DNA from 2 places in the Gordonia prachuapensis genome. Region 1 is predicted to be linked to the other one. Evidence: riboswitches for the same ligand, from Rfam matches in the RefSeq annotation. Region 1 holds a riboswitch; the other holds the start of a gene.
What was found. Region 1 has a riboswitch for S-adenosylmethionine ahead of V1Y59_RS04910 (bifunctional o-acetylhomoserine/o-acetylserine sulfhydrylase). Riboswitches for the same ligand answer to the same signal wherever they lie in the genome.
Positions count from the first base shown of each region.

Region 2: another riboswitch for S-adenosylmethionine. It lies ahead of V1Y59_RS18810 (aminotransferase class V-fold PLP-dependent enzyme); the one in region 1 lies ahead of V1Y59_RS04910 (bifunctional o-acetylhomoserine/o-acetylserine sulfhydrylase).

Region 1 is NZ_JAZDUE010000003.1:159,951-171,906, reverse strand. Features, by position in the region: gene V1Y59_RS04915 (PE-PPE domain-containing protein) at 1-1,206, opposite strand, end outside; SAM riboswitch class IV at 1,481-1,600, shown strand; gene V1Y59_RS04910 (bifunctional o-acetylhomoserine/o-acetylserine sulfhydrylase) at 1,660-2,982, shown strand; gene metX (homoserine O-acetyltransferase MetX) at 3,029-4,177, shown strand; gene V1Y59_RS04900 (Hsp70 family protein) at 4,284-5,759, opposite strand; gene V1Y59_RS04895 (DUF3017 domain-containing protein) at 5,902-6,192, opposite strand; gene V1Y59_RS04890 (bifunctional methylenetetrahydrofolate dehydrogenase/methenyltetrahydrofolate cyclohydrolase) at 6,246-7,124, opposite strand; gene V1Y59_RS04885 (serine/threonine dehydratase) at 7,183-8,127, shown strand; gene V1Y59_RS04880 (tRNA (cytidine(34)-2'-O)-methyltransferase) at 8,163-8,627, shown strand; gene V1Y59_RS04875 (DUF167 domain-containing protein) at 8,658-8,885, opposite strand; gene V1Y59_RS04870 (error-prone DNA polymerase) at 8,919-11,956, opposite strand, start outside.
Region 2 is NZ_JAZDUE010000017.1:13,455-25,410, forward strand. Features, by position in the region: gene V1Y59_RS18775 (FAD-dependent oxidoreductase) at 1-1,091, opposite strand, end outside; gene V1Y59_RS18780 (ABC transporter substrate-binding protein) at 1,245-2,213, opposite strand; gene V1Y59_RS18785 (Rv0361 family membrane protein) at 2,398-2,907, shown strand; gene V1Y59_RS18790 (rhodanese-like domain-containing protein) at 2,904-3,317, shown strand; gene V1Y59_RS18795 (O-succinylhomoserine sulfhydrylase) at 3,314-4,513, shown strand; gene V1Y59_RS18800 (ERCC4 domain-containing protein) at 4,716-5,672, opposite strand; gene V1Y59_RS18805 (isochorismate synthase) at 5,665-6,768, opposite strand; SAM riboswitch class IV at 6,858-6,971, shown strand; gene V1Y59_RS18810 (aminotransferase class V-fold PLP-dependent enzyme) at 6,989-8,332, shown strand; gene alc (allantoicase) at 8,505-9,488, opposite strand; gene V1Y59_RS18820 (MarR family winged helix-turn-helix transcriptional regulator) at 9,670-10,164, shown strand; gene V1Y59_RS18825 (MDR family MFS transporter) at 10,161-11,825, shown strand.

The DNA.
Region 1 (11,956 bases):
GAGATCCGGGAGATAACCTCCATACCCCAGTTCGGGCAGCGGGGGCACGTGATCTTGCACGAGCCGAACAAGCGGCTGCAGGTTCGAGAGTTTGGCGCCATAGGGCAAATCGATTGTCCACCGGTGCTCGAGGAAGTCCGGAATCGTCGAACCATCGAGCCCGATCGCATTGGCGCCATCCCGAATCACGCCCACGATGGCGGAATCCTGATGGACCTCGCAAACGGTTGTTGACGAACCCTCAGCGGTCGTACACGTGGTGTTCGCCCAACCCGCGCCGGTCGCGGAAGCATCTGGGTCCAGCCACATCTGATACGGGTAGTAGCCGTGCTTGGTGAAGTACCCCACCAAGGCATCGATTGCCCCGATCGGGTCGTGGACGGGATCAGGGACATCGCAGATACCGTCACCCTCGACACAGACCGAAGTGACGGGGACGTCCCCGAATCCACCGTCGCGGGCGCCACTCATCGTGAGACCCGGGAAGATCCCAGGAAGTGCCAGTTCCACACCCTCACCGTCGATGGTGCCGTCGCGGCGCGGATCAGAATACAACTCGCCGGAGATGCTCGGGATCGGCTTGCCATTGGAATCGAGCACCACGTTGCCCTGCTCGTCGACCAGGTACCTCTGGATCTCGACATCGTCATCGGAATCATCCGGGGTGTCGGCGATGTCGATCTTTCCGACTCGGCCGTTCCCGATATCCGAGAGCACGTCGCCGGCCACACGAGCACCCTGCGAGTATCCGGTGACCACGATGGGATTGCCCGCACACTCTTGCTGATAGGTGGCAATCGCCTTCTTGGTCGCGGCCTCACCTGCGGCAACACTCTGGTCGTAGCCGAGTGCACCCAACGGCCAGAGCGTGGTCGGATAGTAGACCCGGATGACCTTATACGCCTTCGGCGGCGATACACCGCCGGGATCGTCGTAGTACGGACTGGATGGATCGGGCACGATGACCGTCTCGCCATCAACGTTGATCGGCTTGTGTCCGGTGTACCGCTGCCCGACCCCGACCATCGAGGCGGCTTCCGGATCATTCGTCCCCCCGACGATGATCACCGCGCCACCACCGCACTCGTCGGCACGCGCAGAACCGACCGAACCCGGCAGACAGAACGCGGCAACCACGGTGAGGCAGCTCGAGATCGCGATCAGAACAGCCGGAACCCGGCGAGTCAGCCGAAAGCGCGCAACCATGAGCTCTCCGTCCTCCATCCGCCCGGGCGACCGCGTCGGGGCTGTGACGCGAGTCGATCAGGCTGGCGACAGAGTAGATCCGTGATCTCAAATAGCGAATCCTCGTTAGTTCAACTAACGACCTTGAACAGGCCTTTTACGCTCGACGGAGGCAAGATTCATCCTTTTGGAGGACAGGCGTTGTCAGTTTGTGACCGTCATCAGCCCCGGTTTGTGACCACCACGATCGGGACGGTTCCCGGGCCATCTCGACCGTGCTATATCCTTGACGCCAGGTCATGAGCATCAGCGTCAAGCCCCGGCTTGCTGATCGGCAACCCTCCAACCGCGGTGGGGTGCTCCGGGTGATGACCGGGTTGAGGAACGCATACGCATTCCCCGGCAAGCGCGGGTCCGAAGGTCGGACCCCACCAGGGTCGTTGCACCCTGCCGACCGCAGAAAGCAGGACACTCATGTCTGACGCCACCGACGGCGCCGATCCGACGGCGAACTGGAGCTTCGAGACCAAACAGGTCCATGCCGGCCAGACCGCCGATCCCACCACCAATGCGCGGGCGCTGCCCGTTTACCAGACCACGTCGTACGTGTTCAACGACACTCAGCACGCCGCGAATCTGTTCGGCCTCGCCGAGCCCGGCAACATCTACACCCGGATCATGAACCCGACCCAGGACGCGGTGGAGCAGCGCATCGCCGCCCTCGAGGGTGGTGTGGCCGCGTTGTTGGTGGCATCGGGCCAGGCGGCCGAGACCTACTCGATCCTCAACATCGTCGAGACCGGCGGCCATGTGGTGTCGAGCCCACGTCTGTACGGCGGCACGTTCAACCTGTTCCACTACACCCTGCCCAAGCTCGGCGTCGAGGTGTCGTTCGTCGAGGATCCGGAGGACCTCGACTCCTGGCAGGCGGCCATCAAGGACAACACCCGCGCCCTGTTCGGCGAGACGATCTCCAACCCCAACAACGAGATCCTCGACGTCGAGGGCATCGCGGAGGTCGCCCACCGCAACAGTCTCCCGCTCATCGTCGACAACACCGTCGCCACCCCGTATCTGCTGAATCCGCTGGCACACGGCGCAGACATCGTCGTGCACTCGGCGACGAAATACATCGGTGGCCACGGCACCGCCATCGGTGGCGTCATCGTCGACGGGGGCACCTTCGACTGGCGCGCCCAACGCGACGGGAAAGACCTGTTCCCGGGGTTCACCACGCCGGATCCGAGCTACCACGGCGCCGTCTTCGCCGACCTCGGTGCCCCGGCGTTCGCACTGAAGGCCCGCGTGCAGTGGCTCCGCGACACCGGTGCGGCCATCTCGCCGTTCAACGCCTTCCTCCTGGCCCAGGGGCTGGAGACGTTGAGCCTGCGGGTGGAGCGGCACGTCGCCAACGCGCAGCGCGTGGCGCAGTATCTCGAAGCCCACGCCCAGGTGGAGTCCGTGGCCTACGCCGGACTGCCGTCGTCACCGTGGCACGAGCGTGCGCAGAAGCTGCTGCCGAAGGGACAGGGCGCCATCGTCAGTTTCGAGATCGCCGGCGGGCTCGAGGCCGGCCGGAAGTTCGTCGACGCACTGACGCTGCACAGTCACGTCGCCAACATCGGTGACGTCCGGTCGCTGGTGATCCACCCGGCGTCCACCACACACAGTCAGTTGACACCGGACGAGCAGGTAGGCGCGGGGGTGACGCCGGGCCTGGTGCGCCTGGCGGTCGGCATCGAAGGATTCGACGACATCATCGCTGATCTCGAACAGGGATTCGCGGCCGCGAAGTGAGTTGAGGGACAGAGGAAGTCGGAGTGTGCTGCAGAGTGAGTGAATTGTGTCGGTGAGTATCGAAACGCAAACCCAGTCCGTCGACGGACCCGACTGGGAAACGATGCCGGACGGGGCCACGGCCCGCGTCCACATCGGCGCGGTCTCCCTCGACAACGGTGACCGGATCGATGATGTCACCCTGGCCTTCCAGCGCTGGGGTGCGTTGTCGGCGTCCCGGGACAACGTCATCCTCACCCTGCATGCACTCACCGGCGACTCGCACGTCACCGGTCCCGCCGACGACGAGCACCCGACGGCCGGCTGGTGGGACGGGCTGATCGGTCCGGGCTGCGCCATCGACACCGACGAGTGGTGCGTCATCTCGGCCAACGTGCTGGGTGGCTGCCGCGGGTCCACCGGCCCGTCGTCACCCGCTCCCGACGGGCGCCCGTGGGGGTCGCGCTTTCCGCAGATCACGGTGCTCGATCAGGTGCGCGCCGAACGGATTCTGATGGACCGGCTCGAGATCGCCGGGGTCGGTGCCGTGGTGGGCGGGTCCATGGGCGGTGCCCGCGCGCTCGAATGGGCCATCGAGTATCCCGAGATGGTCAGGAGCGCACTGGTTCTGGCGGTGGGCGCGCGTGCCACTGCCGATCAGATCGGCACCCAGACCACCCAGATCGCGGCGATCACCGCCGACCCCGCGTGGCAGGGCGGCGACTACCACGACACCGGGCAGGCACCCACCGCCGGTCTCGGTGTGGCACGGCGAATCGCGCATCTCACCTATCGCGGTGAGGTGGAACTCGACCGTCGTTTCGGCGACGATCCCCAGGCCGACGAACAGCCGCTGACCGGCGGCCGCTACGCCGTCGACAGTTATCTGCAGCATCAGGCGACCAAGCTGACCCAGCGTTTCGACGCCGGCAGCTATGTGGTGCTCAGCAACGTGCTGAACCACCACGATGTGGGTCGCAACCGGGGCACCATCGAATCCGTGCTGCGGGCCTGCCGGGTCCCCGTGATCGTGGGCGGGATCGCGTCAGACCGCCTGTACCCCTTGCGGTTGCAGGTGGAACTCGCCGAGCAATTGGGCAACTGCGTCGGCGGGCTGCAGGTTCTGCACTCCGACAACGGTCACGACGGATTCCTGACCGAGTTCGACGCCATCAGCGATCTGCTCAAGCAAACCGTCGAGATCGCGCGGGGCTGAACAGAGATCGTCACGAAGGGACCCTTCGTGACGATCCTCCGCAAGCTCCGGATCTCCTCAGGGACCAGAAGGTCCACCCCCGGCCCCTGAGGGTCCACCCACTTCCCTATCGCGTCGGCGTGGTGGACACCGGCGCGCCCTGCTGCGGCGCGACGCGCGGTGCGGGCGGCGTGGTGGTGGTCTGCGGCACAACGCTTTCCGGCGCCGGCGGCGGCGCGGGCGTCGATGATTCCGGACGCAGATTCGGCGGAAGCAGTTCCGGCGGGATCGTGGGCGAGGGGCGACCCGGCGGCCACGGCAGCGTCGGCAGCGGATACGGCACCAGCGTGCGCGTGGGTGGCGACGTCGACGAGTCCGTCTCCGTCGTCGGCGGCAATTCCGTTGTGGCCCAGCCGGGATAGTCCTCCCAGCGAGACTCGGTGCGTTGCATCGGCGGCTGGGCGGGCTCGGGTTGTGCCTGGGTGACCCGCGGCTGCGGCGGCGCCGTGGTGGTCGTCGACTCCGATGTCGTTGTCGTCGTCGACATCTCGGACGTCGCGGTCGTGGTGGTCGGCGGCAACGGAGTGGAGGCCGGTTCGTTGTGCCCGGCCAGCGAGGAGCTCACCGCATAGATCGTCATCGTCGCGGCGGCGAGGATCGCCGCCACCACGGCCAGCGGCGTGGCCGACAACCACTCCCGGTGCCGACGACCGCCGATGAATGCAAGTCGCGTCGTACCCGACGAGGCCTTGGCCCTCGCCAGGATTGCGGCCCCGATCGACGCGGCGAGTTCCGGCGCATCCGGCACCACGACCTCGACATTCCGTCCGCCGAGTTGCGCACCGTCGAGCATCCGCGCGACGGCAGGCAGGTTGGCGATGCCACCGACCAGGACCACCGCCTCCGGGCGGCTGTCGCGGTCGGCGTTGTCGGCGAGATAGCGCATCAGCACGCTTCGCGCGTCATCCACCATGGGCGCGACCGCCGCGTCGATCACCGCACCGGTGAGACGGGTGTGTCTGCGGCCGTCCGCGAGCAGGACCGAGTCGGTGCCGGCGGTGCCCACCTCCTCCTTGCCGGCGCGGCAGGCCGCGAGCAGAGCGCTGCGTCCGCTCCGGCTGCCACGTCCGTCGGGAGTACCGCGGTCGGTGGTCAACTTGGTGAGGATCGCCCGGTCGATGTCGCGGCCGGCGAGCGCGCGCGACCGAACCGGCGCCGAGATGCGATTGGTGGACGGTTCCACGGTGTACAGGGACATGCCGGTGTCCCCGCAGTCGGCGACGACGACCGACGCGAATCGGTCGATCTGGCCGGTGGCCGACAGATACGCGGCCACCGCGTCGCCGTCGTCGACGAGATGGATCTGACGACGGGGACCGCTGCCACGAGACGCCAGTTCACGACGCTGCTTGGCCGTACGCGCGGCGACCCCGATCGGCCCGACCCGGCGGTCCGCGTCCTTGGCGGCCCCCAACATCAGGTCGATGCCCGCGTTCACCCGGCCGGCAGTGTCGAGTCCGTCGCTACGGTCGACGTCGATCACGCGGGTGTCGACCACACTGCGACCGACGTCGTCGCGCGTCAGCAGGACGTAGTGGATCATGCCATCGCCCGCGGACACACCCATCGACGTCGTTTCGTCGGGAGTGGTCGAGTTGCCGGTGGTGGTCGTCGGTGTGATGCGTTTTCTCCAGCTGTGTCGTCGCCGCAAGGGCCGTTAGGTCACGTATTGATCTCTATTGTAATCAATCTGTGCCCAAAGGATCGATGGACGTCGCCAACCAGAGGATCAGCGACCCCACCGACGCCATCACCGCGACGTCGAACAACTTGCTTCTTACCTGCAGCAGCCCTGCGCGCGAGGTGGGGATGAAGGCCCGCAGCACCGCTCCGAGCAACAGGACGGAGCCGAAGACGAATGCGCCGCGTCGCCAGCGGTCGAACAAGACGAGAACAGCCGCGGCAACCAGTCCGATCAGGACGACGAAGTACGGGATCTGGACCACGTAGCGGCGCACCCGCGCGGCGCTGCCCACTCGGCGGGAGTGGTCGAGAGTCCCGTCCGGTGTACGGGCGCCCCGGTCCGGCGTCACCCCGCGGTTCCCGCCCGGGTCCGCTCGGCCAGCTGCGCTTCGGCTCGTTCGACGACGTTGACCAGTAGGAACGCCCGCGTGAGCGGACCGACTCCGCCCGGGTTCGGCGAGACGTGCCCGGCGACGTCCCAGACGTCAGGCGCCACGTCGCCGGCCAGGCCATCGTCGGTGCGGCTGACGCCGACGTCGATGACCGCCGCTCCCGGCTTGACCATGTCGGCGGTGATCAGGTGCGGGACGCCCGCAGCGGCGACCACGATGTCGGCCCGCGACACCTCGGCCGCCAGATCGCGGGTGCCGGTATGGCACAGGGTGACGGTGGCGTTCTCGCTGCGTCGGGTCAACAGCAGGCCGATCGGACGGCCGATCGTGACGCCACGCCCGATCACCGTGACCCGCGCTCCGGCGATCGGGATCTCGTAGCGCCGGAGCAGGTGAACCACGCCACGCGGCGTACAGGGCAGCGTGGCCTCCTTCCCGAGTACGAGCCGTCCCAGATTGATCGGGTGCAGCCCGTCGGCGTCCTTGATCGGGTCGATTCGCTCCAGCGCCGCATTCTCATCGAGCTGGCGCGGGAGGGGCAGCTGCACGATGTAACCGGTGCACGCGGGATCCGCGTTGAGATCGTCGATGGCGGCGTTCAGGTCCTCCGTCGACGCGTCGGCGGGGAGATCCTTCCGGATGGATTCGACGCCGATACGTGCACAGTCGGCGTGCTTGCCCTTCACATAGGACCGCGACCCCGGGTCGTCACCGACCAGGACGGTGCCGAGCCCCGGTGTGATGCCTTCGGCGCGGAGTTTCTCCACGCGGGCGCCGAGATCGGAGAAGATCTCGTCGCGGGTGGCCTTGCCGTCGAGTCGTATCGCGCTCACGGGAGTCCATTGTTCCACCCCCGCTATCGTGACGGACGTGGACACTCGACGGACAGCGATGTCGGTGACGACCTCCGACATCGACGCCGCCCGCGATCGGATCGACGGCCGCCTGCGCCGCACCCCGGTGTTCCGGACGTCTGTCGACACCGCGACGGGTCCCATCGAGGTGGTCTTCAAGCAGGAGTACCTGCAGGTGGGCGGCTGCTTCAAGGCACGCGGAAGCCTCAACGCCGTCCTGCACGCCCGCGCACAGGGTCGGTTGGATCAGGACGGGGGCGTCCTCGTCGCCTCCGGCGGCAACGCCGCGATCGGTGCGGCGTGGGCCGCACGGATCGCCGGTGTCCCCGCCACCGTGGTGGTCCCGGTGACCGCGCCGGAGGTGAAGGTGCAGAGCCTGCGCGCACTGGGCGCGACGGTCCATCAGGTGGGCGACCGCTACCAGGACGCCGCCGACGCCGCCCTCGAACTCGCCGGGCGCTCGGGTGCCCTGCTCTTGCACGCCTACGACCAGCCGGACATCGTCGCCGGCGCCGGGACGATCGGGCCGGAGCTGGCCGGCGACGTCGACGGGCCGCTGACCACGGTGGTGTGCGTCGGGGGCGGCGGACTGCTGGGCGGACTGGCCGCGGCCCTGCGTCCCGGCGATCACCTGGTCGGCGTCGAACCGGTCGGGGCATCGTGCCTGCGACAGGCACTCGACGCCGGCGGCCCGGTGACCGTGGATCTCGACAGCGTCGCCGCCGACAGCCTCGGCGCGACCCGCGTCGGCGACATCTGCTGGGCGACGATCGCCGGGCGCAACGTGACCAGCGTGGTGGTGTCGGACGCCGACATCGTCGATGCGCGCCGGATGCTGTGGACCGACTTCCGTATCCTCGTCGAACACGGAACGGCGACCGCGGTGGCGGCCGTGTTGACGGGGCAGGTGCATGCGGAACCGGGGACCACGCTGTGTGTGGTGCTCTGCGGGGCGAACACCCGACTCGACGTCAACGGGTGAGGTGGGTGTCCCGCGCCGCATTAGACTTGCCCAACATGTTCCGCATCATGTTCTTCCAGCCATGCATCCCGCCGAACACCGGCAACGCGATCCGGCTGGCCGCCAACACCGGATGCGAACTGCACCTCATCGAGCCGCTGGGGTTCGGCATGTCCGACACCCAGGTGAAGCGCGCTGGTCTGGACTACCACGAGATGGCCACCGTGACAGTGCATCCCGATTTGGATGCGGCGTGGTCCGCGCTGCGGCCGGAGCGGGTGTTCGCCTTCACCGCCCACGCGTCGCGCTATCACTCCGACATCGACTACCAACCGGGCGACGTGCTGCTGTTCGGGCCGGAACCGACCGGGCTGCCCGCCGAGGTTCTCGACATGCCGCAGGTCACCGATCGCGTGCGGATCCCGATGCTGGCCGGGCGTAGATCGCACAACCTCGCCAATGCCGCCAGCATCGTGGTCTACGAGGCGTGGCGGCAGAACGGATTCGCCGGCGCCGTGTGATCACCCCGGGTCGGTGACCCGGGTGTGAGGTCAGTAGACGCGGAACCGCTTGGTCCGCGACGTCGCGCCGCCCACGAGCGCGATCTTGCTCTTGGGCACCCCGAGGTGCTCTGCCAGGATCTGTGCCACGGCCTTGTTCGCCCGGCCGTCGGTAGCCGGCTCGCGCACGTAGACGGTCATCGAACCCGTCGGATTCGTCTCCACCAGTGGCCCTTTGCTGCTTCCCGGCTTCACTGTCACCACGATCTGCCGCGGCATGGCTCCCCCACTCTCGTTGTCGGCATCCCTACGTCACTGCCAGTCGCGGGAACGTGTTCCCACGCGAAGATCCAAGCGCTGCAGTCGCTCCGCCACCACCGTCACCGCCCCCTCGGCATTCTGCACGGTGCCGCGGATCAGCAATGCCGACGCCGAGTGTGCCAGATTCCGGTGCCGGGTCCACAACCCGACCGAACACACCACGTTCACCATCCCGGTCTCGTCCTCCAGGTTGATGAAGGTGACACCCGAAGCAGTGGCGGGACGCTGACGATGGGTGACCGCACCGGCCACCAGCACCCGCGATCCGTCCGCCACCGCCAGCAACCCGTCCGCCGGGATCACCCCCATCGCCGCCAATCGTGGCCGCAGGAACTGCGTGGGATACGAGGTCGGGGTGATGCCGGTGGCCCACGCATCGGTGGCCGCCAGTTCCACATCGGAGAGTCCGGGAAGCGTCGGTGTCGATGCGGCCGCCTCGAGAGGTAACTGCTCGAGGCGCACCGTCGCCGCCGCTCCGGCCTCCCACAACGCCTGTCGGCGACTCACCCCGAAACACGAGAACGCCCCCGCACCGGCGAGGCCCTCGAGTTGACCCACCGACAGGTCCGCGCGCCGGGACACGTCGGTGACGTCGCGGAATTCGCCGTCCCGGGTGCGGCATTCGACGATCCGCTCGGCGACGTCGTCGCCGACACCGCGCACCCCGCCGAGGCCCAGCCGGACCTCGAGACCTTGGTTCTCCAGCGTCGCGTGCGCCAACGATCTGTTGATGTCGGGCCGATGAACCACCACCCCGTGCCGGCGGGCGTCGGCGACGAGGGACTGCGGAGAGTAGAAACCCATCGGCTGGGCTCGCAGCAGCGCCGCACAGAACGCGGCTGGATGGTGCAGCTTGAACCACGACGAATAGAACACCAACGATGCGAAGCTCTGCGAATGACTTTCCGGGAAACCGAAGTTCGCGAACGCCGACATCTTCTCGAAGATCCGGTCGGCCACCTCCCCGGTGATCCCGTGCAACTCCTCCATCCCCTCGTAGAACCGCGTGCGCAGACGTTCCATGCGTTCCGGCGAGCGTTTGGAGCCCATCGCGCGCCGCAACTGGTCGGCTTCGGATGCGTCGAACCCGGCAACGTCGACGGCCAGCTGCATCAGCTGCTCCTGGAACAGCGGCACACCCAGGGTGCGATCCAGCGCCTTGCGCATCGACGGATGTTCGACACTCGGCTCCTCGATGCCGTTGCGCCGGCGGATGTAGGGGTGCACCGACCCACCCTGGATCGGTCCCGGACGGATCAGGGCCACCTCGACGACCAGGTCGTAGAAGTTGCGTGGCTTCAGCCGCGGCAGGGTGGCCATCTGCGCGCGCGACTCCACCTGGAACACCCCGACCGAGTCTGCGCGACAGAGCATCTCGTAGACCTCCGGCTCGGTGAGGTCGAGCGTGGCGAGGTCCACCTCGATCCCCTTGTGCTCGGCGACCAGGTCGATCGCATAGTGCAGCGCCGAGAGCATGCCCAGCCCGAGGAGATCGAACTTGACCAGCCCGATCGCGGCGCAGTCGTCCTTGTCCCATTGCAGGACGCTGCGGTTCTCCATCCTCGCCCACTCCGTCGGACAGACATCGGCGATGGGCCGGTCGCAGATCACCATGCCGCCCGAGTGGATGCCCAGATGTCTCGGCATCCCGAGAATCTCCGACGCCAGCGCGGTGACGTCGTCGGGTGCCTCGTCGGGTATCCGGCTCCACGCATCCTGCTGGCCGGTGGCATAACCCAGCGCCCGCGACATGTCCCGGATCGCGGACTTGCCGCGGTAGGTGATCACGTTGGCCACCTGTGCACTGAAATCACGCCCGTAGCGGCGATAGACATACTGGATCGCCTCTTCGCGCCGATCGGATTCGATGTCGACGTCGATGTCGGGCGGCCCGTCACGCTCGGGTGCGAGGAAGCGTTCGAACAGCAGCTTGTTGGCGACCGGGTCGACATTGGTGATGCCGAGGGCGTAGCAGACCGCGGAGTTCGCGGCGCTGCCCCGCCCCTGGCACAGGATGTCGTTGGCCTTGCAGAAATCGACGATGTCGGCGACGACCAGAAAATACCCGGGGAAGGTGAGCGTCTCGATGATGGCGAGTTCGTGTTCGATCTGCCGATATGCCTGCGGGTGTGCACCAGGCGGTCCGTAACGGCGTAGCGCCCCGGCCATCGTCTTCTCCCGCAGCCAGCTGTTCTCGGTGTGACCGGCGGGCACGTCGAACGGCGGCAGCTGCGGTGCGATCAATCCCAGCCGGAACGCACAATCGGCCGCCAGTCCGACGGCGTTGTCGATGGCCTCGGGGTGCCCGGACAGCAGCCGGGCCATCTCGTCCCCGCTGCGCAGATGGGCGCCACCGACACCCGGCAGCCACCCGTCGATGGTCTCGATGTCGGTGCGGGCCCGGACCGCGGCGACGGCGGTGGCCAGCCGGCGTCGTCGTGGACCGGCGAAATGCGCGCCGGTGGTCGCCACCGTCGCCAGCCCGAAGTCGCCGGCCAGCGCAGCAAGGACGGCATTGCGTTCGTCGTCGACGGGCAGCCCCTGGGCGGTGAGTTCGACGACGACATCGTCGCGCCCGTACCGGTCGACCAACCCGGCGAGCGCATCCCGCGCCGCCGCCGGACCGCCGCGATCGAGCGCGCGCCGCACCGCGCCCTTGCGGCAACCGGTGAGGATCAGCCAATGTCCGCCCGCCCGATCGGGCAGCGTGTCGGCGTCGTAGCGCAACAGGCCCTTCTCCCCGCCGAGCATGTGCGCGTCGGCGATGGTGTGCGACAGGCGCCGGTAGCCCTCACTGTCACGGGCGATGACGAGAAGATGTTCGCCCGGCGGGTCGGCGACTCCGGTCCGGGCGGCATCGGGTTCCAGGGAGAGTTCGGCCCCGAAGACCGTCGGCAGGTCGAATTCCCTTGCCGCCTCGGCGAATCGCACGATCCCGTAAAAGCCGTCGTGATCGGTCAGGGCCAGTGCGGACAGGCCGAGACGCTGCGCCTCCTCCACCATCTCCTCGGGCATCGAGGCGCCGTCGA
Region 2 (11,956 bases), on a different contig from region 1:
CAACCGGTGGTGTAGATGCCGGTCAGGTGGGTGCCCTCGTCGAACACGCGTCCGGCTTCGTTGGGGATGACGCCGGCCTGGGTGTCGAACGGAATCTGCGGCAGGTTGTCCGACAGGTAGCCGACCGCGCGGTAGACCGCGCCGAGCTCCCAGTCGGTGTGCTTGCCGGTCGGCTTGACGTTGCCGGTGCCGTCGAGCTGGGTGCGTTCGGTGCGCAGGCCCACGACCTTGCCGTCTTCGCCGAGGATCTCCACCGGATTCTCGAAGAAGTGCAGATACAGCTTGTGGATCGCGCCCTGCTTCGGCTCGCGGATGGCGTAGTTCTCGATGATCGTGGCGACCTGGTCAGTGATCTTCGACCCGCGCCGCGCCACCGCGGAGCCTTCGTCGTACTCGATGTCCTCGGGGTTGACGATGACCTCGATGTTGGGCGAGTGGTCGAGTTCCTTGAGTTCGAGCGGGGTGAACTTGGCCTGCGCGGGTCCGCGACGACCGAACACGTGCACCTCGACGGCCTTGTTGTTCTTGAGGCCCTCGTAGACGTTGGCCGGGATCTCCGTGGGCAGCAGTTCGTCGCCGGTCTTGGCCAGCACGCGCGCGACGTCGAGGGCGACGTTGCCGACGCCGATGACGGCGACCTTCTCCTGATCCAGCGGCCAGGTGCGCGGGAAGTCGGGGTGTCCGTCGTACCAGGCGACGAACTGGGCGGCGCCGTAGCTGCCGTCGAGATCGGTACCCGGGATGTCGAGGGCGCGGTCGTCGGTGGCGCCGGTGGAGAAGATCACCGCGTCGTAGAGGTCACGCAGCTCGTCGAGGGTGATGTCGGTGCCGTAGTCGACGTTGCCGATCAGCCGCACCTGCGGCTTGTCGAGCACCTTGTGCAGCGCGGTGATGATGCCCTTGATCCGCGGATGATCCGGCGCCACGCCGTAGCGGATCAGACCGAACGGTGCGGGCATGCGCTCGAACAGGTCGATGCTCACGCCACGATCCTTGGCGGTGTCAGACTTCATCAACGCGTCGGCGGCATAGATCCCGGCGGGACCGGCTCCGACGATGGCAACCCGCAACGGGCGGCTCGTGTCACTCATGGAATAGGTGCTTTCCGTGGCTCTCTCGGTGACTTCGGCGAAGAAGTCGCTGGCGGTGGCCGCAAACGCGGCGCCTATCCCTTCTACGGTAGGCGCTGACAGGCCGTCACCAAAATCTCCGTGTGAGGTAAACCTCACTTGGGTCGTGGGTGGTCAGCGCTTCGCGGCCTCGGATATTGGTCCGACGGTCTGCTCGGCCACCCAGGGGATGGTCAGAAGCGTGGGTACCGACATGGCGGTGCCCACCTGCTGGTCCAGGTAGACGACGCGTCCCTCCTGGGCAACGGGCTGCCGCTGCCAGTTCGGATCGTTGCGCAGGCGGTCGTTGGCTCCGTCCCAGTCGACGGCCACCACCACATCCGCATCGTTGAGCATCGCGTAGTTCTCCGCGGAGATCTCCCCGTAGAAGCCGTTGGTGATGGCCGGCTCCAGCGATTCGGGGAAGGCCAGGCCGTAGTCGGTGAGGGTCTGGCCGCGGCCGTCGGTGGCGCTGTAGATCGACAGCCCGCCGGTCGGCGACGAGGTCACCACGACCCCCGTCTTGCCCTCCAACTCCGGATGCTGCTCGCGGACGTCGGCGAGGAATGCCCTGGTCTCGTCGATCTTCGCCTGAGCTTGCTCGGGTAGGCCGACTGCGCGACCGATCTGCGTGGTCTGTGCGTCCCACGGCACCTGCCAATCCGGGTACTCGGCCGGGCGGGTGACGGTCGGGACGGCCTTGGAGAGGATGTCGTACTGCTCGCGAGTCGGGGCGGCGCCGACGGCGGTGACCAGATCCGGATCGGTCTCGAGTGCTTGCGGGATCTGGCTGCCGAACTCGAACGCTGCCTCGGGCAGGATCACCGGCTCCGCGTCGCCGAGCAGCTCCGCGTTCCACGGCGTGGAGCGTTCCGGTGGATCGTTGAACGGTGCGATCGTCGTCGGCGTGATGCCCAGGGCCAGGAGGGTGTCCGCATCGCCGACGCCCATCGCCGCCACCCGGGACGGTTGCTCGGAGACGGTGGTCGAACCGTAGGAGTGGTCGATGGTCACGGGCAGCGCGCCGGGATCGGCCGAGGGCATCGACGACGTCGCGGCGGTGTCCTCCTCGGGTGCACTACACGCGCCGACTGCCACGGCCATCGTGGCGGCGATCGCTGCGATCGCGACACCGGTGGGCCGGAAGTGACGTGTTCGATGTGCTCGCAAAGCTACCTCCGCCTCGTCGGTTCGGTTACCCTGTCGGATTGGTTACCCAACCCTTACCAGCAAGAGGTCGACGGTGCCCCGGGGCGGGTGCACGAATGCTCTCGATAGACTGCCCGCCATGGCCAAGAGTGCAGGTGATCGGGATCGTTCGACGTCGCAGGGGCGTCGTGGCGAGCCGACTGCGCCGGCCGGTCGGTCGTGGAAAGAGGCGTGGCCGTTCCTGGTCGCCCTGGGGATCATCGTGGTCGTCGCCCTCGGCATCGGCATCTCCTATCTGATCCGCCCTGCCGATGACCGGATGAACACCGAGGCCCACATCCAGCACGCCGTGAACGACGCCTACACGGCGCGCAACGAGCTCGACTATGCGGCCTACCGCGGCGCGATGTGTGCGGAGGAGCTCGGGTCGGACAGCTTCCCGGACGAGGCCACGTTTGTCGACGACAACCGGATCTCGTTCGAGGAGAACGGTCAGATCGTGATCCCGGAGATCGCCGACATCACCGTCACCGGAGATCGCGCGACCGCGCAGGTACATTGGCATTTCGACGAGAAGCCCGATCAGGAACAGGTCACGAACGTGGTCGTGGTACGAGAAGACGGGGACTGGAAGGTGTGTACGTCGTGAGCTACGCGGGTGACCTCACGCCGCAGCAGGCGTGGGAGAAACTGGAGAACGACCCGAACGCGGTGCTGGTCGACTGCCGTACCCGGGCCGAATGGGCCTTCGTCGGGGTGCCGGATCTCGAGATCATCGGCAAGAAGACGGTGTTCATCGAGTGGAACACGTTTCCCGACGGTCGCCACAACGGCGCGTTCGTGTCGCAGCTGCGCGACGCCGGGATCGCCGACGACAACGAGGTCATCTTCATCTGCCGGTCCGGGCATCGTTCGATCGGGGCGGCCGAGGCGGCGACGGCCGACGGCGTCGCGAAGGCTTACAACGTGCTCGACGGCTTCGAGGGCGGCCTCGACGAGAACGGCCATCGCGGCCGCGTCGGTTGGCGAGCGTTGAACCTGCCGTGGCGGCAGTCGTGAGCAAGCAACTGCCCGAAGGCGTTTCGGCCGATACGCTGGCCGTCCGGGCCGGTCTGGACCGCTCCGGATTTTTCGAGACCTCCGAGGCGCTGTACCTGACGAGCGGGTACGTCTACGACTCCGCCGAAGCCGCCGAACGTGCGTTCACCGGTGAGGACGAGCGATTCGTGTACTCCCGGTACGGCAATCCGACGGTGGAGATGTTCCAGGAGCGTCTGCGCCAGATCGAAGGTGCGCAAGCATGTTTCGCCACCGCGAGCGGCATGGCGGCGGTGTTCGTCGCGCTGGGAGCGTTGCTCAAGGCGGGTGACCGGCTGGTCGCCGCCCGCAGCCTGTTCGGTTCCTGCTTCGTGGTCTGCAACGAGATCCTGCCGCGCTGGGGTGTCGAGACCGTGTTCGTCGACGGTGAGGATCTCGACCAGTGGGAGGCGGCGCTCGCCAAGCCCACCGACGCGGTGTTCTTCGAGACCCCGTCCAACCCGATGCAGGTGCTCGTCGACGTCGCCAAGGTGACCGAGATGGCGCACGCCGCCGGCGCGAAAGTGGTGTTGGACAACGTCTTCGCCACTCCACTACTGCAGCGTGGACTGGACATGGGTGCCGACGTCATCGTGTACTCGGGCACCAAGCACATCGACGGTCAGGGCCGTGTCATGGGCGGTGCGGTACTCGGCGAGAAGGAGTACATCGACGGTCCGGTGCAGACCCTGATGCGCCACACCGGCCCCGCCATGAGTCCGTTCAACGCGTGGACGATGCTCAAAGGCCTCGAGACGATGCGGCTGCGGCTCGACGCGTCGGTGTCGTCGGCGTTGCGGATCGCCGAGTTCCTGGAAGCCGATCCGCGGGTCGCGTGGGTCAAATATCCGTTCCTGCAGTCTCATCCGCAGTACGAGCTCGCCAAGGCGCAGATGTCGGGTGGTGGCACCGTGGTGACCTTCGAGATCGCAGACCGCGACGGCGTCGGCGGCAAGAAGCGGGCGTTCGAGGTGCTCAACGGCCTCCAGATCGTCGACATCTCGAACAATCTCGGCGACTCGAAGTCGCTGATCACCCACCCCGCCACCACCACCCACCGTGCCATGGGGCCCGAGGGTCGCGCTGCGATCGGCGTCACCGACTCCGTTGTGCGGCTGTCGGTGGGACTCGAAGGTGTCGACGATCTGCTGGCGGATCTGGATCGGGCCCTGGGGTAAGGGTTTCGGCGGTCGCTTCTGGATCTCGATACGGTCCTCGGCTAGCGCCTCGGCCCTACTCGATCAGCGAATAAGGCGGCTCCAACCGCCGATCAGCGAATAGGTTGGCTCCAACCGCCGATCAGCGAATGGGGGACTCCATCCGCTGGTCGAGTAGTCGCGAGGCGCTAGCCGAGCGACGTATCGAGACCCGCTCCACCATTCACCCCTCCGGCCGATCGTTCCGCGCCTCCCACGCCGACCGGATGCGCGCCGGGATCCGCCCCTTCGCGGGCACATCGAGCCCTTGGGTCAGCGCCCAGGTTCGGATCTCGGCGGGTGAGGCCTGCGGCCCGGCCAGGTCCGCGACCACGACGTCGGTGCGCGCCGACAGCCGCCACTCGTGCAACGCCGCACCGAGCCACCGGTATGTCCACTCTTCGGCCAGCTTCCGGTTGTCGCAGAACACGATCGGCACGCGTGGGAAGCGGACTTGGGCCTCGGCCAGGGCTTCGGCGAGCGTCGCGCCGGACACGTACTCGCGCTTGAAGAGTGAGCTGTACCCGGCCTCGACGACGACGGCCGCGCGATGCAGGCCGGCGAGATCGGCGAGCTGATAGGTCAGCTTGCCCGACGTGAGTCCGGCGCTGAGGTCGTCGACGGACTTGCGTTCCACCGCCGCGATCACGGTGTCGCCGTCGGTGATCGCATAGTCGCCGGCCGGGAGCTTTCGGCGGGTGGTGGTGGTCTGTTGATGGTCGAACTTGTAGGCATACCGTTCGCCGCTGTCGACGACGATGTCGAGCACCTGTCCGTGCGCCCGGGCCGTCGGCAGTGTGACATTGGGCCGGGCCTGCTTCGCGGTGCGGCGCGACTGCCAGAAGATCATCTCGCGCCCGCGGGCCCGGGTCAGCACGAACTGTGATCGGTTCTCCCGGCCGCGGTCGAGCACGAGGTCGATGGCCGCGCCACGCCTCGACACCGTCCGCACCGGGAGCCGATCGACGATCTCGGCGTCTGCCGGCCACGATTCCGCGCGGTGGCAATAGATCTTGGACGTGCGCGGCCAGGTGTCGCGCACCTTGAGGACCACGCCGTTGGCGCCCAGGGGGATTCGCACCAGATACGGCAGCGACGAACCCTCTTCGGGATTGCGTGCGACGAGGAAGTCGTCAGGCATGCTCGATTCCCAACGCCCGCAGAACGGTTGCGAGTTTCGCCGTGGTCTCGTCGAGTTCATCCTGCGGGTCCGACTGCGCGACGATCCCTCCGCCCGCCCAGGTCCGCAGGCTCCGACGATCGGCACCCAGCTGCAGGCATCTGATCGTCACCATCCATTCGCCGTCTCCCGCCGCGTCGCACCAACCCACCGCGCCGCCGTAGAGGCCGCGGGGTTCCTCGATCTCGCGGATCAGCTGTGCGGCAGCGTCAGTGGGGGTGCCGCAGACCGCGGGAGTGGGGCTGAGGACCGACGCCAGGTCGAGTGCCGTGATCGACGGATCGCGGAGCGTCGCGCGAATCGGAGTGGCGAGGTGCCATACCTCGCCGGTCGGATGGACTTCCGGCGTCGACGGTACGTCGAGGTCAGAACACAACGGTGCGAGACGATCTCGCAGATAGTCGACGACGAACCGATGTTCGGACTGATCTTTGTGTGATGCTGCGAGAGCTCGCGCGGCCGCCCGGTCGACCGTTGGGTCCGCCGACCGTGGTGCGGAGCCCGCGTACGGGCGGCACGTGACGACGCGACCCCGTCTGCGTAGCAACATCTCCGGGCTCGCGCCGAGGAGCCACGAGTCGTCACCGAACACTGCGCCCACATCGACGGCGAACGCGTTGCGGTCGCTGTTGCCGCCGGCCAGCGCGGCCACGAGTTCGGGGACGTCCACCGCGGGCTCGACGACGATGTCCACCGCACGAGCGAGCACCACTTTGTCGAGCTCGCCGTCGGCGATCCGCTTGATGGCGCCGATGACTCGGTCGCGATGGGTTCGCGGGTCCGGGCGCGCGTTCATCGACGTCGCTCGACGCCGGACCGGACTCGTGGGTGCCAGCGGTGCGGGCTCGGCCGTCAACGCGACCGGCGCCACCAATGCTGCAGGGTCGCTGGGATCGAACGGGATCGCGCCCGTGATCGCGCGCACCGGCCCCGATGCCAGGGCCGCCCGTGCGGCCGTCACGTCGTCGAACGTGCGACCGACGCCGCGTCCGCGAACCGTCCCGTGCGGCCCGGACAGGACGAACACATCGTCGTCGGCGCCGTCGGAGGAGGCCATGACCTCACCGTACCGGCTACGCAGACGGGGTTTCGCTCACGCGGAATCAGTAGTTGACTTCGCCCGATCGATGGGTGAGTCTTGATGCGGGTCATGAGTGCCAGTGACAAGCCCCGGCTCGCTGGCCGGCAACCCTCCTCCGCGGTGGGGTGCTCCGGGTGACGACCCGGCCGTGGTCGAGGTGATCACGGCAAGCGCGGATTCTCCAGGAGTGTTTGTCATGTCTGCTGTGTTGTCATCCCCGTTGGTCACGTCGCCGGCCGGTCTCTCGGCGCGAACGTCCGAGCGGCCGCCGATCGCGCCACTCGCCGAGGTCGTCGGCGCCGGCGAAAAGGTGCCGCTGTCGTCCGGTGACGTCGTGCGGTACGCCAATCTCGACTATGCGGCCAGCGCTCCCGCCCTGGCCGATGTGGCGCGGGCCGTGCAGTGTTCGCTGGGCCAGTACGCGAGTGTGCATCGCGGGGCGGGGCATCTCTCCCAGGTCACCACCGCAAGGTACGAGGCGGCCCGTGAGACGGTGCGTGAGTTCGTCCGCGGACGGGTCGACGACGCGGTTGTGTTCACCCGCGGCACGACCGACGCCATCAACCTGGCAGCCCACATCACCCGCGGCGACGTGGTCGTTCTGGACATCGAGCACCACGCGAACCTGCTGCCGTGGTCGGCACGCGAACGCACCGGGTCGTCGCGGCTTCGGGTGGTCCGCGCCGCGACCACGATCGAGGACACCCTCGCCGCGCTGGACACCGAACTCGCGTCGTCGCCGGCGGCGCTCCTCGCGGTGACGGCCGCCTCCAACGTCACCGGCGAGGTTCTGCCGGTCGGTCGCCTCGCCGCCGTCGCACACCGTCACGGCGCGCGGATTCTCGTCGACGCCGCGCAACTCGTCGCCCATCGGCCGGTGTCGATGGTGACCCACGGCGTCGACTATCTCGTGTTCTCCGGCCACAAGCTCTACGCGCCGTTCGGGGCCGGGGTGTTGGTCGGGCGTTCGGATTGGCTCGACGCGGCCGAACCGTACCTGGCGGGGGGTGGTGCGTCGGCCTCCGTCGCGGTCGACGATGCGACCCAGTCGGCCGACGTCACCTGGCACCGCGGCGCCGCGCGACATGAGGCCGGATCGCCTAATGTGTTGGGCGCGTTGTCCATCGCTGCTGCGTGTGAGTCACTGACGGCCCTCGGGTTCGACGCGATCGGACTCCACGAGACCGCGTTGCTGGCCCGCCTCGACAGAGGCCTCGACTCGGTCGACGGCGTCGAGCCGCTGCGTGTGTTCGACGACTCGACCGAACGGGTCGGCATCGCCGGCTTCGTCGTCGCCGGTCGTGCGCCCCGCGAGTTGGCCGAATTCCTCAGCGACAGAGCGGGAATCGGCGTCCGCGACGGCAAGTTCTGCGCGCATCCGCTGCTGCGGCGGCTCGGATTCCCGAACGGCGCGGTGCGCGCGAGTTTCGGCCTCGGTACCGGTTCCGACGACATCGACCGGTTGGTGGATGCTCTGCGGCAGTTGGCCCTTCGTGACGCCCGCTCCTTCGTCGCGGGCTCCTCAGGGGCCGGGGGATAGGTCAACCGCTCCTTCGTCGCGGGCTCCTCAGGGACCGGGGGATGATCAACCGCTCCCTGAGAAATCCCGGAGCCTGCGAAGGGAAAGATCAACCGCTCCCTGAGGAATCCCGGAGCCTGCGGAGGGATGTCACGAAGGGCAGCAACCGCTTCCACGAAGGGCGTGGCAACCCTCAGGCCTCGCCGCGCTCCCACTGCTCGACGAGTTCGGCCTCCGCGTCGGGCGTCAGGGTGCCGTAGAGCTTGAACCGCGCCATGCCGCCGTCGGGGAAGATGTCCATCCGCGCCTCGGTCATCGGCCGGTCGAGATCGATGACGAAACGGTGACGGGTGTCGGGCTGTAAATCGGTGCGCGGCAACACCTCGAACCATTCGCCGTCCTCGCCGTCGCGCCCGCGGACCGTCGCCGAGCCGGGGGCGTTGCCGAGGAAATAGCTGGTGTCGAGCTCGACGAGGCTCACCTGTCCGCGGCCCGCAAGGCGCACCTGCACCCAGTCGTTGCCGTCGTCGCGTCGCCGCGACGTCTCCCAGCCCTCACCCATGTTGCGGGCGCGGCCGGGCATCAGCAGGTTGTTCGGCGAGCTGTAGAACATGTTGGAGCAGGCCGTGATCAGGCCGCCGTTCTCCAGGGCGGCGAGGTCGAAGTGGCCGTAGCGGAAGAAGTGCGGGTTGGGCACGCCGCGACCGTGCACCCGGAATCGGGCGACGCCGCCGTCAGGATGCATCGACAGTCGCACGTGGGTGAAGCGGTTCTTCGCGCCGACCTTGAACGGGTTGCGGGTGTCGCCCTCGGCCGGGCTCTTCTCGACGATCGTCACCCACTCGACGTCGTTGAGCAGTTGATCGACCGAGACCACGCCCTCGACGGCGGCCGCCTCGACCGAGATGTGCGGGGGATAGTTGCCCTTGAACCAAGACGTGTCCACGACCACGCCGTACACCACTCCCGGCGCACCGAGACGGACAATCGCCTGGTCGATGCCACCCACACGGCGACGACGGGTCTCCCAGCCGTCGTACACCTGACCTTTGTGGCCGAACGTCGCCGGGCGGTACTCCGCCGGTGGCGTCTTGATCAGGTTCTGCGCCTCCGCGAAGAGATCGTCGTTGGTCCAGACCACCGCGCCCCCGAGGTCGCGAAGGGCGAGGTCGGGCATGGACGTGAAGTGCGGGCGATGGCCCGACGAGGGCGGCGGCTGAGGAGTCACGTTTTCTCATCGTAGGTAACGGTTTGCCTGGGATCGAATCCGAGCGCATACTTGCGTCCAGCAATTGATTGCATTCCGCAACTAATTGCAAAGGGAAAGTAAAGAAGTCCTCCGGAAGGGATCTGCGCCGATGCTCGACCAGAACGCCCTCGATGAGCTCTTCGACGTGTTGGCCCGTTACGTCCGCATGCGCGACCGCGCGGCCCATCGAACGTTCCGGACACCGGACGGTGACGTCGAGTCGGCCGCTTTCAAGTGCCTGTTCCATCTCGCGCGCCAGCCGATGCGCGCCCGTGAGCTGGCCGAGAGCCTGCACGCCGAGCCGTCGTCGGTGAGCAGATACGTCGCCGAACTCGTCGACCTGGGGTTCGTCCGTCGCGAAGCGGACCCCGCCGACGGCCGGGCCACGCTGCTGGTCATCACCGACATCGGCCGCGAACGCGTGGCGGCGATGCGCGCGGTGCGGCGACATGCGATGGACCGGGCGATGACGGACTGGACCGACGACGAGCTGCGGACCCTGGTGCGGCTGCTCGGTCGGTTCGTCGACGCGGCCGAGCCACTCTTCGCGCCGTCGGGAGACAAGCCCGGCAGCCTGGAGGACTTGATGAAAGGACGTGCATGACCGACACAGCCGCCGAGGCCCGCGACGACGTCGCCGGGGCCGGGCTGACCCACCGCCAGATCCTCACGGTGCTGGCGGGCCTGATGAGCGCGATGTTCCTGGCCGCGCTCGATCAGACGATCGTCTCGACGTCGATCCGCACGATCGCCGACGACCTCAACGGCTACGACATGCAGGCGTGGGCGACGACGGCCTACCTGGTGACCGCAACCATCGTCACTCCGCTCTACGGCAAACTGTCCGACCTCTACGGCCGTAAACCGTTCTTCATGGTCGCGATCTCGATCTTCGTCGTCGGGTCTCTGCTGTGCAGCCTGGCGACGTCGATGTACGAGCTCGCGGCGTTCCGCGCATTCCAGGGTCTCGGCGCCGGTGGCCTGATGACCCTGGCGCTCACCACCATCGGCGACATCGTGCCGCCGAGGGAGCGCGCCAAGTACCAGGGCTACTTCCTGGCCGTGTTCGGTACCTCCAGCGTGCTCGGACCGGTCCTCGGCGGACTGTTCGCCGGACAGAGCTCGATCCTGTGGATCAGCGGCTGGCGCTGGGTCTTCCTCGTCAACGTGCCGATCGGGCTCTGTGCACTACTCCTCGTCTACAAGGTGCTCAACTACGACCAGCAGAAAGGCGCCGGTGGCCGCACCGACTACTGGGGCGCCACCGGCCTGGCCGTCACCGTCGCGCCACTGCTGATCGTGGCCGAGCAAGGTCGCGAATGGGGATGGACCTCCGGGACCGCGTGGCTGTGCTACGCGATCGGTGCCGTGGGCCTGGCCGCGTTCGTCTGGATCGAGCACCGGATGGGCGACGACGCGCTGATCCCGCTGCGTGTGTTCCGGAACCCGGTCTTCGCGCAGGGCGTGGTCATCTCGGTGGTCGTCGGCGCCGCGATGTTCGGCGGCATCTCGATCCTCCCGCAGTATTACCAGGTGTTGCGCGGATCGAGTCCGATGATCGCGGGACTGCAGATGCTGCCGATGGTCGTCGGACTCATGACCGGCTCGATCCTGTCCGGTCAACTGATCTCGCGGACGGGTCGCTACAAGATCTTCCCGATCATCGGGTCGGTGCTGGTGACCGTCGGCGCGTTCCTGATGCACCTCGTCGGCGTGGACACACCGCTCTACCTGGTGATGGGCACCGCCGCGCTGATCGGATTCGGCCTGGGCAATCTTCTCCAGCCGGTCACACTGGCCATGCAGAACATCCTGCCGCCCAAGGATATGGGCCTGTCCACGGGCACCGCGACGTTCTTCCGTCAGATCGGCGGAACGATGGGTGTGGCGGTGTTCTTCTCGGTGCTGTTCTCGCTGATGGGGCCCAACATCTCTGACGAGATGACCTCGGCCGCACAACAACCCGAATACCGGGCCGCGGTGGTCGAGGCTTCGCAGAGCGACAATCCCCAGGTCCGCCAGTTCGCCGACGGGCTCATTGCTGCGGCGCAGAACCCCGCCAGCGCTGCCGGCGCGTCCGACGACGTCATGTCCGACACCTCGGTGATCTCCGAGCTGCCCGCCGAACTGGCCCGACCCATCAAGGTCGGTTTCGCCGACTCGATGGACGGGGTGTTCCTCGCCGTGTCGATCGTGTCGCTGGTCGGTGTCCTCGGCACGCTCACGTGGAAGGAACTGCCGCTCCGCAGCGGAAAAGCCCCGTAACCCTACGTAGCAACGTGCCCAGCACGGAGGTCGAGTGGGCGTTGAATTTCGTCGAGTGGGCGTCGCGTACCGCAATGACGCCACGTCACTGCGAAAGTACGACGCCCACTCGACGAAATTCGGCGCCCACT